One region of the Mesorhizobium sp. USDA 4413 genome, then DNA from elsewhere that is predicted to be linked to it. Evidence: riboswitches for the same ligand, from Rfam matches in the RefSeq annotation. Region 1 holds a riboswitch; the other holds the start of a gene.
The links. Region 1 has a riboswitch for S-adenosylmethionine ahead of metX (homoserine O-acetyltransferase MetX). Riboswitches for the same ligand answer to the same signal wherever they lie in the genome.
Positions count from the first base shown of each region.

Region 2: linked by a shared signal. The riboswitch ahead of ACVMIM_RS08060 (O-succinylhomoserine sulfhydrylase) and the one ahead of metX (homoserine O-acetyltransferase MetX) in region 1 are both predicted to bind S-adenosylmethionine.

Region 1 is NZ_JBVPRP010000001.1:97,295-101,634, forward strand. It holds gene hisC (histidinol-phosphate transaminase) at 1-1,051, opposite strand, end outside; SAM riboswitch at 1,199-1,276, shown strand; gene metX (homoserine O-acetyltransferase MetX) at 1,373-2,542, shown strand; gene metW (methionine biosynthesis protein MetW) at 2,539-3,153, shown strand; gene ACVMIM_RS00510 (Stf0 family sulfotransferase) at 3,102-3,905, shown strand; gene ACVMIM_RS00515 (glycosyltransferase family A protein) at 4,004-4,340, shown strand, end outside.
Region 2 is NZ_JBVPRP010000001.1:1,636,951-1,641,290, reverse strand. It holds gene araD1 (AraD1 family protein) at 1-452, shown strand, start outside; gene ACVMIM_RS08070 (hypothetical protein) at 477-929, shown strand; gene ACVMIM_RS08065 (2'-deoxycytidine 5'-triphosphate deaminase) at 958-2,052, opposite strand; SAM riboswitch at 2,169-2,246, shown strand; gene ACVMIM_RS08060 (O-succinylhomoserine sulfhydrylase) at 2,303-3,493, shown strand; gene ACVMIM_RS08055 (ceramide glucosyltransferase) at 3,537-4,340, opposite strand, start outside.

The DNA of each region.
Region 1 (4,340 bases):
CGGTGCCCACGCTCATGCGCAGCGCGTTGGGGAAGCCGTAGCCGGTCACGCGGCGCAGGATATAGCCGCGCGCGCTCAGATAATCGTCTGCGGCCGCCGCCGAATGTTTCTTGCTGTCGGGAAAATGGATCAGCACGAAATTGCCGACGCTGGGTGTGACGCGCAGGCCGAGCCCAGTAAGCTCGGCGCTGAGCCAGGCCAGCCATTTCTCGTTGTGCGTCACGCTGCGCTCGATATGGGCGCGGTCGCGGATGGCGGCGATGCCCGCCTCGATCGCGGTCGCATTGACGTTGAACGGGCCGCGGATACGGTTGACCGCATCGACGATATGCGCCGGCCCGTACATCCAGCCGATGCGCGCGCCGCCGAGGCCGAGCTTGGAGAAGGTGCGGGTCATCACCACGTTTTCGGAGCTGCCGGCGAGCTCGATGCCGGCCTCGTAGTCGTTGCGCCGCACATATTCGGCATAGGCCGCATCAAGCACCAGGAGCACGTTCTTCGGCAATGCCGCGTGCAGCCGGCGCACCTCCTGGAACGGCAAATAGGTGCCGGTCGGATTGTTGGGATTGGCGAGGAACACGATCCGCGTCGCCGGCGTCACCGCGGCCAAAATCGCATCGACATCGGCGCGCTCATCGGTTTCCTTCACCGCCACCGGCTTGGCTCCCGCCGCCTGGATATAGATCTTGTAGACCATGAAGGCGTGTTCGGTGAACACGGCCTCGTCGCCCGGCGCCAGATAGGTCTGCGCCAGCAGGCCAAGGATCTCGTCTGAGCCGTTGGAGCAGACGATGTTCGCCGGGTTCAGCCCATGCACCTCGGCGATCGCCTCGCGCAGCCGCCGCGCCGTGCCGTCAGGATAGACGTCGAGCTTCGCCGCCACTTCGCGCGCGGCCTCGATCGCCTTTGGCGACGGCCCGAGCGGGTTTTCGTTCGACGACAGTTTGTAGACTTTCGTCACGCCGGCCGGCGCGGTGCTTTTTCCCGGCACATAGGCCTCGATGTCCATGATGCCCGCGCGGGGCGTCGGACGGGGCTGATCCTGCTTCATGTCACAAATCCGTCGAGAAGGCCTTCAAGGCCGCAGCGGAAATACAGGCGACGGGCTGGAATGTCGAGTGCCGGCGCCTGGTGCCCGCCTCGCACCGCTACAAGCCTACCCGTTGACGAAGCGCGGCGCTGGTCCTAGAAGGACTGCTCAGACTTCCGTGGTGATTTGGCCGGTCGGCTTGCAGCCACGTTAAACAACTCGCTAAAGGGCCGTTTGCAACCTGTAACCGGCTTTGCGACGGCAATGCCGGTTTTTTGTTGTCCGCTGCCGGCCGGACACGGCACCGGGACGAGACCGATGCGGCACAGGATGAGGACGGACATGGCCGCTCAGCGCGCTGCAAGAACCAAGGACGAGGTCGACCATCCGTCGAGCCCGGTGTTGCAGTTCGGCCCTGACAAGCCGCTGAAGCTCGACGCCGGCACCCTGCTCTCGCCCTTCCAGATCGCCTACCAGACCTACGGCACACTGAACGACGCGCGCTCCAACGCCATCCTCGTCTGCCACGCTCTGACGGGTGATCAGCACGTCGCCAACACCAATCCGGTGACCGGCAAGCCGGGCTGGTGGGAGGTGCTGATCGGCCCCGGCAAGATCATCGACACTAACCGCTTCTTCGTCATCTGCTCCAACGTCGTCGGCGGCTGCCTCGGCTCGACCGGGCCGGCCTCGACCAACCCGGTCACCGGCAAGCCCTACGGGCTCGACCTGCCGATCATCACCATCCGCGACATGGTGCGCGCGCAGGCGATGCTCATCGATCATTTCGGCATCGAAAAGCTGTTTTGCGTGCTTGGCGGCTCGATGGGCGGCATGCAGGTACTGGAATGGGCCGCAAGCTACCCTGAGAGGGTCTTCTCGGCGCTGCCGATCGCCACCGGCGCTCGCCATTCCTCGCAGAACATCGCCTTCCACGAAGTCGGCCGGCAGGCCGTGATGGCCGATCCCGACTGGCATGGCGGCAAATATCTCGATTTCGGCAAGCGGCCGGAAAAGGGGCTGGCCGTCGCGCGCATGGCCGCCCACATCACCTATCTTTCCGAAGCAGCGCTTCACCGCAAGTTCGGCCGCAATCTGCAGGACCGCGAGGCGCTTACCTTCGGCTTCGACGCCGATTTCCAGATCGAGAGCTATCTGCGCCACCAGGGCATGACTTTCGTCGACCGCTTCGACGCCAATTCCTACCTCTATCTGACCCGCGCGATGGACTATTTCGACCTCGCCGCCGATCACGGCGGGCGCCTCGCCGATGCCTTTGCCGGCACCAAGACGCGCTTCTGCCTGGTTTCCTTCACCAGCGACTGGCTGTTCCCGACCGAGGAGAGCCGTTCGATCGTGCATGCCTTGAACGCGGCGGGCGCTTCCGTCTCCTTCGTCAAGATCGAGACCGATCGCGGCCATGATGCCTTCCTGCTCGACGAGCCGGAGCTGTTCGCGGCCATCAACGGCTTCATCGCCTCCGCCGCCCGCGCCAGGGGGCTCAGCCTATGAGCGTCAATCGCGCCCAGCGTGTCGACCTGGAGGTCGTCACCGATCTTATTCCTGCCAATTCGCGAGTGCTCGATGTCGGCTCGGGCGACGGCGTGCTTCTGGAGCTCCTGCAGGAGACCAAGCAGGTCGACGGCCGAGGGCTGGAACTGTCGCAGCGCGGCGTCAACGAATGTGTGTCGCGCGGACTTTCGGTCATCCAGGGCGACGCCGACACGGATCTGAAATTCTACGCCGACAAGGGCTTCGACTTCGTCGTGCTCTCGCAGACGCTGCAGGCGACGCGCAATCCGAAGATCGTGCTCGATGAGTTGCTTCGGATCGGCAACCGCGCCATCGTCTCCTTCCCCAATTTCGGTCACTGGCGCGTCCGCTTCTCGCTGCTGATCAAGGGCAGGATGCCGGTCACCAAGGACTTGCCCTATTCCTGGTACGACACGCCCAACATCCACTTCTGCACCATCCGCGACTTCGTCAACCTGTGTGAGGAGCTTGGCGCGACCGTCGAGAAGGCGACCGCGCTCGACGCCAACGGCCAGAAGATCGGCCTGTCGATGCCTTGGTGGTTCTGGAACTTCTTCGGCCAGCAGGCGGTGTTTTTGTTGAGACGCTGAGGGGAATGCACTTCGTTCGTCGATCACCGGCAGTGGTGGAAATTCCGCCAAACATTCTGTCCGAGCTACGGGCGGGAATTCTCATCTGCACGTCACCGCGCAGCGGCAGCAATCATCTCGCGGGATTGATGGCTTCTGCTGGGCTGGGCCATCCGCTGGAATGGTTTGGCGGGCGACGTCTGCTGGAGTTGCCGGGTTACCCGCGAGATCCCCGCGCGCAGCTTCTGCGTGCGCTCACGGACGGGCGATCTTCTACCGGAGTCTACGCAATCAAGCTCTTTGCGAGTCAGTTCACACAGCTTGCCAAGACGGTGAAACTGCCAGCCAGCCTTCCGAATTTGAACTATGTACGCTTGACCCGTGACGATCTGCTCGGCCAGGCGATCTCTTGGGCACGTGCGCGTCAAACCCGTGAATTTCGGTCCACCGAAATCAGTGATGTACCGCCACGCTATAACGGCCAGGCCATCGCAAAGTCTCTGGAAAAGCTGTTGATGGAGAACGTGGCATGGGACGGTTGGTTCGCTAAGAACGGGCTGTCCTTCCTCTCCCTGACTTACGAGCAGCTTCAGCGTGATCCGGCAGGGAGCCTGGCGAAACTCGCGCAGTTGGTGGATGTGGAGCTCAACTGGGATACCAAGCTCCAGTCAGGTCTCGAAGTCCAGCGCGATGCAATCAACGAAGAATGGCGAAAGCGTTTCCTGTCCGAGTATGCCGATCCGTCCAGCTTCCGGAACCGAACGATTAAATAGCTCCTTCAGCAAATTCTCAGTGCACAATTGCATCTCGATCATTTGACAGCATGCTGTCAGAGCTATAGCCACTGGTTTTGATAACTGGTTGGGTCGCGATGACTGTACATCCTACCTATTCTATCATCGTGGAGATGGAGAATGCCAAATCCATCGACTGGGATGAGATTGGCCTTGGGCTGAAAGCCTTGGCGCGTGAAATCGCCCAAGTTTCCGCTAACGGATTTGCGAGGCCGAAGGTCATTATTTCGCATGGCGGGCTCGAAACCGACGCCGTCTCATTGCGAAGCAGCATAGTGACCGAAGCGCCCCAATTGGCGCAGGTTGCCGATCTGGCCTTCGCTGCCTGTCCCGGCGGCAGATACTACGACCTCAAGAACAACGGCATTCCGTGGAGCGAAGGAAACATCCTTGTTTTTCTCGATTCCGATACAG
Region 2 (4,340 bases), 1.5 Mb from region 1:
GCGCGCCGTTCCGCGTCGGCTTCACGCTGTCCAACGAGTTTTCCGACCACGTGACGGAGCGGGTGAACTATCTGTTCCTCGCCCATTCCAAGCTGCGCAACGCCTCGTTCGGCCCCGAGATACTGATCGGCGACCTGCCGGCCGATATACGCGGCGCGTCGCGCATTTGGCGCGACGGCAAGCTGCTCTGGGAAAAGCCGTTCCTGTCGGGGGAGGCGAACATGTCGCACACCATCGCCAATCTCGAGCACCACCATTTCAAATATTCGGCCTTCCGCCAGCCGGGCGACGTGCATGTGCACATGTTCGGCACCGCGACGCTCTCCTTCGCCGACGGCGTCCGGACGGAGGCGGGCGACACGTTCGAGATCGAGGCGCCGGATTTCGGCCTGCCGCTGCGCAATCCGCTGGAGATCGAAAAGCCGGTGACGGTGGCGGTCAAGGCGCTGTGAGGCAGCGCCGAGGCCGGGAAGCAAATGGACCGGAAGCGGATCGGCGTCTCGTTGACAGTCTCGGCGATCGCCCTCGCCTGCATGTCCTCCACGGCTTATAGCGCCGGGAAGTGCAGCCCGGAGTCCTACAGCCAGGCCCGATCGAAGATGACGACCCGGCTTCTGGCCACCGGCTATTCGAAAGCGCAAGCGAGCTTTCTGATGCGCAACACGGATCGTATGACGTTCGCGTTGCGCGGCGACAACTTGAACGACAGGGCCAAAGCCTGTGGCATCGACTCCGCGCGAGCCTATGTGCTCGGATGCCTGGACAAGCAGTTGTTTCCGGTAGGGGCAGGCTCAAGCTCTCCGCTTGATCAGACGAAGCTGACTCCGGGATTTTGGGGCAGGAAGCGCCTGAGTGTGCGCGAGTTGCTTTTCATCGGCCACTTTCACGCCTGCCTGGGCGCAGCGAAGGAGTTTCTGTTTCGCGGCTGAACCTTCGGTGCCCAAGCCTGCGCCGACCTCAGCGCGTGGCGCGGAAATGCTTGGAGAGCTTGAGGCCCTGCGCCTGATAGTTCGAGCCGAGATCGGTGCCGTAAAGCGCCTGCGGACGCTTCAGCATGTGCTCGTAGACGAGGCGGCCGACGATTTGGCCGTGGTCGAGGATGAAAGGCACCTCGTGGCTGCGCACTTCGAGCACGGCGCGGCTGCCGCTGCCGCCGGCGGCGGAATGGCCGAAGCCCGGATCGAAGAAGCCGGCATAGTGGACGCGGAACTCGCCGACCAGCGGATCGAAGGGCGTCATCTCGGCGGCGTAGAGCGGCGGCACATGCACCGCCTCACGGCTGACAAGGATGTAGAATTCGTCCGGATCGAGAACCAGCTCGCCCGCACCGCTCTTGTAGATCGGCTCCCAGAAATCGACAACATCCTGCGCGGCGCGCTTGTCGACGTCGACAAGGCCGGTGTGGTGCTTGCCGCGATAGCCGACAAGGCCGTCCTTGTCGCCGTCAAGGTCGATGGAGAGCGCGATGCCGCCGCCGGAAATGTTGGGCGGCTCGGTGGCGACGAGCATCTCGGCGCGATGCAGGTCGCGCAACTCGCTCTCGGAGAGCACCGCATTGCCGGTGCGGAAGCGGATCTGCGACAGCCGCGAGCCGGCCCGCACGACGATCGGGAAGGTGCGCGGGCTGACCTCGAGATAGAGCGGCCCCTGATAGCCGGCGGCGATCTTGTCGAACTCGTGGCCGCGGTCGGTCATGACGCGCGTGAAAATATCCAGCCGCCCGGTCGAGCTCTTGGGATTGGCCGAGGCCGACACGTTCGCAGGCAGCGCCAGGCTTTCGAGCAGCGGCACGATATAGACGCAGCCGGTTTCCAGCACCGCGCCCCGGGTGAGGTCGATCTCGTGCAGCTTCAGCCGCTCGAGCTTGTCGGCGACCAGATGGTCGGGACCCGGCAGGAAGGATGCGCGCACGCGATAGGCTTTGTCGCCGAGCCTCAGATCGAGGCTCGCCGGCTGGATCTGGTCGGTGTCGAGCGCGCGCGGCGACTTCAGCGCATTGGCCTCGAACAGCGCCGCGATGTCCTGATCCGGAAGAATGCCTGTCTGCCGCAAAGGCTGGCTCCGTTCACAAGGCCGGGCGAGGACCTGAGGAGGCTCTTGCCGCCCGGCTGGTACAACCCTCTTAATGAAGCCGGCAATTGACGCAAGCGCGGCAGGGGTCTAAAGGGTCGTTATCCCGTGGTGATTTGGCCGGTCGGCTTGCAGCCACGTTAAACAAGTCGCTAAAGGACCGTCGAGCCGCAAGGCTATATGGACCGGTTGCGACTTCGCGGCCGGTTTTTTTGTGTCTGGAAGCAAGGCTATGAGCACCAAGAAGCGCAATTGGAAACCTCAGACGGCACTCGTGCATGGCGGAACGCTGCGTTCGCAATATGGCGAGACCGCCGAGGCGATGTACCTTACCCAGGGCTATGTCTACGAGACGGCCCAGGCGGCGGAAGCCCGCTTCAAGGGCGAGGAGCCGGGCTTCATCTATTCGCGCTACGCCAACCCGACCGTCGACATGTTCGAGAAGCGCATGTGCGCGCTGGAAGGCGCCGAGGATGCCCGCGCCACCGCCTCCGGCATGGCCGCCGTTTCTGCCGCCCTGCTCTGCAGCGTCAAGGCCGGGGATCACATCGTCGCGGCGCGCGCGCTGTTCGGTTCCTGCCGCTGGGTGGTGGAGACGCTGGCGCCGCGCTACGGCATCCAGGCAGCGCTCATCGACGGCACTGATATCGCCAATTGGGAAAAGGCGGTAAGGCCGAACACCAAGCTGTTCTTCCTCGAAAGCCCGACCAATCCGACACTGGAGGTGGTCGACATTGCCGCGGTCGCCAAGCTCGCCAATTCGATCGGCGCGCGCGTCATCGTCGACAATGTCTTCGCCACGCCGCTGCAGCAGAAGCCCTTGCAGCTCGGCGCCCATGTCGTCGTCTATTCGGCGACCAAGCATATAGACGGCCAGGGCCGCTGCCTCGGCGGCGTCATCCTTTCGGACAAGAAGTGGATCGACGAGAACCTGCACGACTATTTCCGCCACACCGGCCCAAGCCTCTCGCCCTTCAACGCCTGGACGCTGCTCAAAGGCCTGGAGACACTGCCGCTGCGCGTGCGTCAGCAGACCGAGAGCGCCGGCAAGATAGCCGATTTCCTCGCCGGCCGACCGGAGATCGCCCGCGTCATCTATCCGGGCCGGACCGATCATCCGCAGGCGGATGTCGTGAAGAGGCAGATGTCTGGCGGCTCGACGCTGATCTGCCTCGACGTCAAGGGCGGCAAGCAGGCGGCCTTCGCCTTCCAGAACGCGCTCGACATCGTGCTGATCTCGAACAATCTCGGCGACGCCAAGAGCCTGATCACCCACCCGGCGACGACGACGCACAAGAACCTCAGCGACGACGCGCGGGCCGAACTCGGCATAGGACCGGGTACACTCCGGCTTTCCGTCGGCCTGGAGGACACCGACGATCTGCTGGAGGACATCGAGCAGGCGCTGAGGGCGGCCAAGTAGGAAGCAAGCTGCAAATTGGACAGGAGAACGCGTCAGCCCTGGCTCACGCGATCTCCTCCAGCTCGGTTATCGCCTTGCTGCGGATGGTCATGGCGTTGCCGCGCCACTCGACCGCGCCGCCGAGCCAGCCGCGCGCCCAGATGGCGGGAAGCATGACGTCGCGCGCGATCATCGCGGTGATGCTGCGCGGCGACAGGTACCAGCCCTTGGACCGGGCGAGCAGACATTCCGGCACATAGGCGACCGCCAGCACGCAAAGCGCCGTGGTAGGCAGGCCGACGCCGGCGCTTGCCGCCGCGATCAGCGCGAAAATCAGCGGCACGACCGCGCCGGTCAGAATCTCGGGCGCAAAGAAAAGCGGGAAGGTGACGCGACGCAGCCGCGCCCAGCGCGCTTGCCGGGACCAGATTTCGGCGAAGGTGCGCTGGCCCAGCGGCTGCTCGAAGGGCGAGGCGACGAGACGGACGTGAAGGCCAATCCCATTGACCAGTTTGGTGGCCGCCGCATCCTCGGCGATCTCGGCGGCCAAAGCCTGGATGCCGCCGTTTGCATCGAGCATCGGCTTGTTCCACAGCATGCTCTTGCCTTGGGCGAAGCCGAGGCCGAGCGCCTCGCCGGCATACTGCCAGCGCGCCTGCAGCGTGTTGAGGAAGGCGCACTCGACTTCAGCCCAAAAACCGTCCGGCCGTGAACCGATCGGCGTCGAGCAGACGAGGCCGGTATCCGGCCGCCACGCCGCGACCAGATGCTGGACATAGTCCTTGGGCATCAGCACGTTGGAATCGGCGAGGATCACCCAGTCGTGCCGCGCCGCCTGCCAGCCCTTGACGCAGTTGTTGAGCTTGGG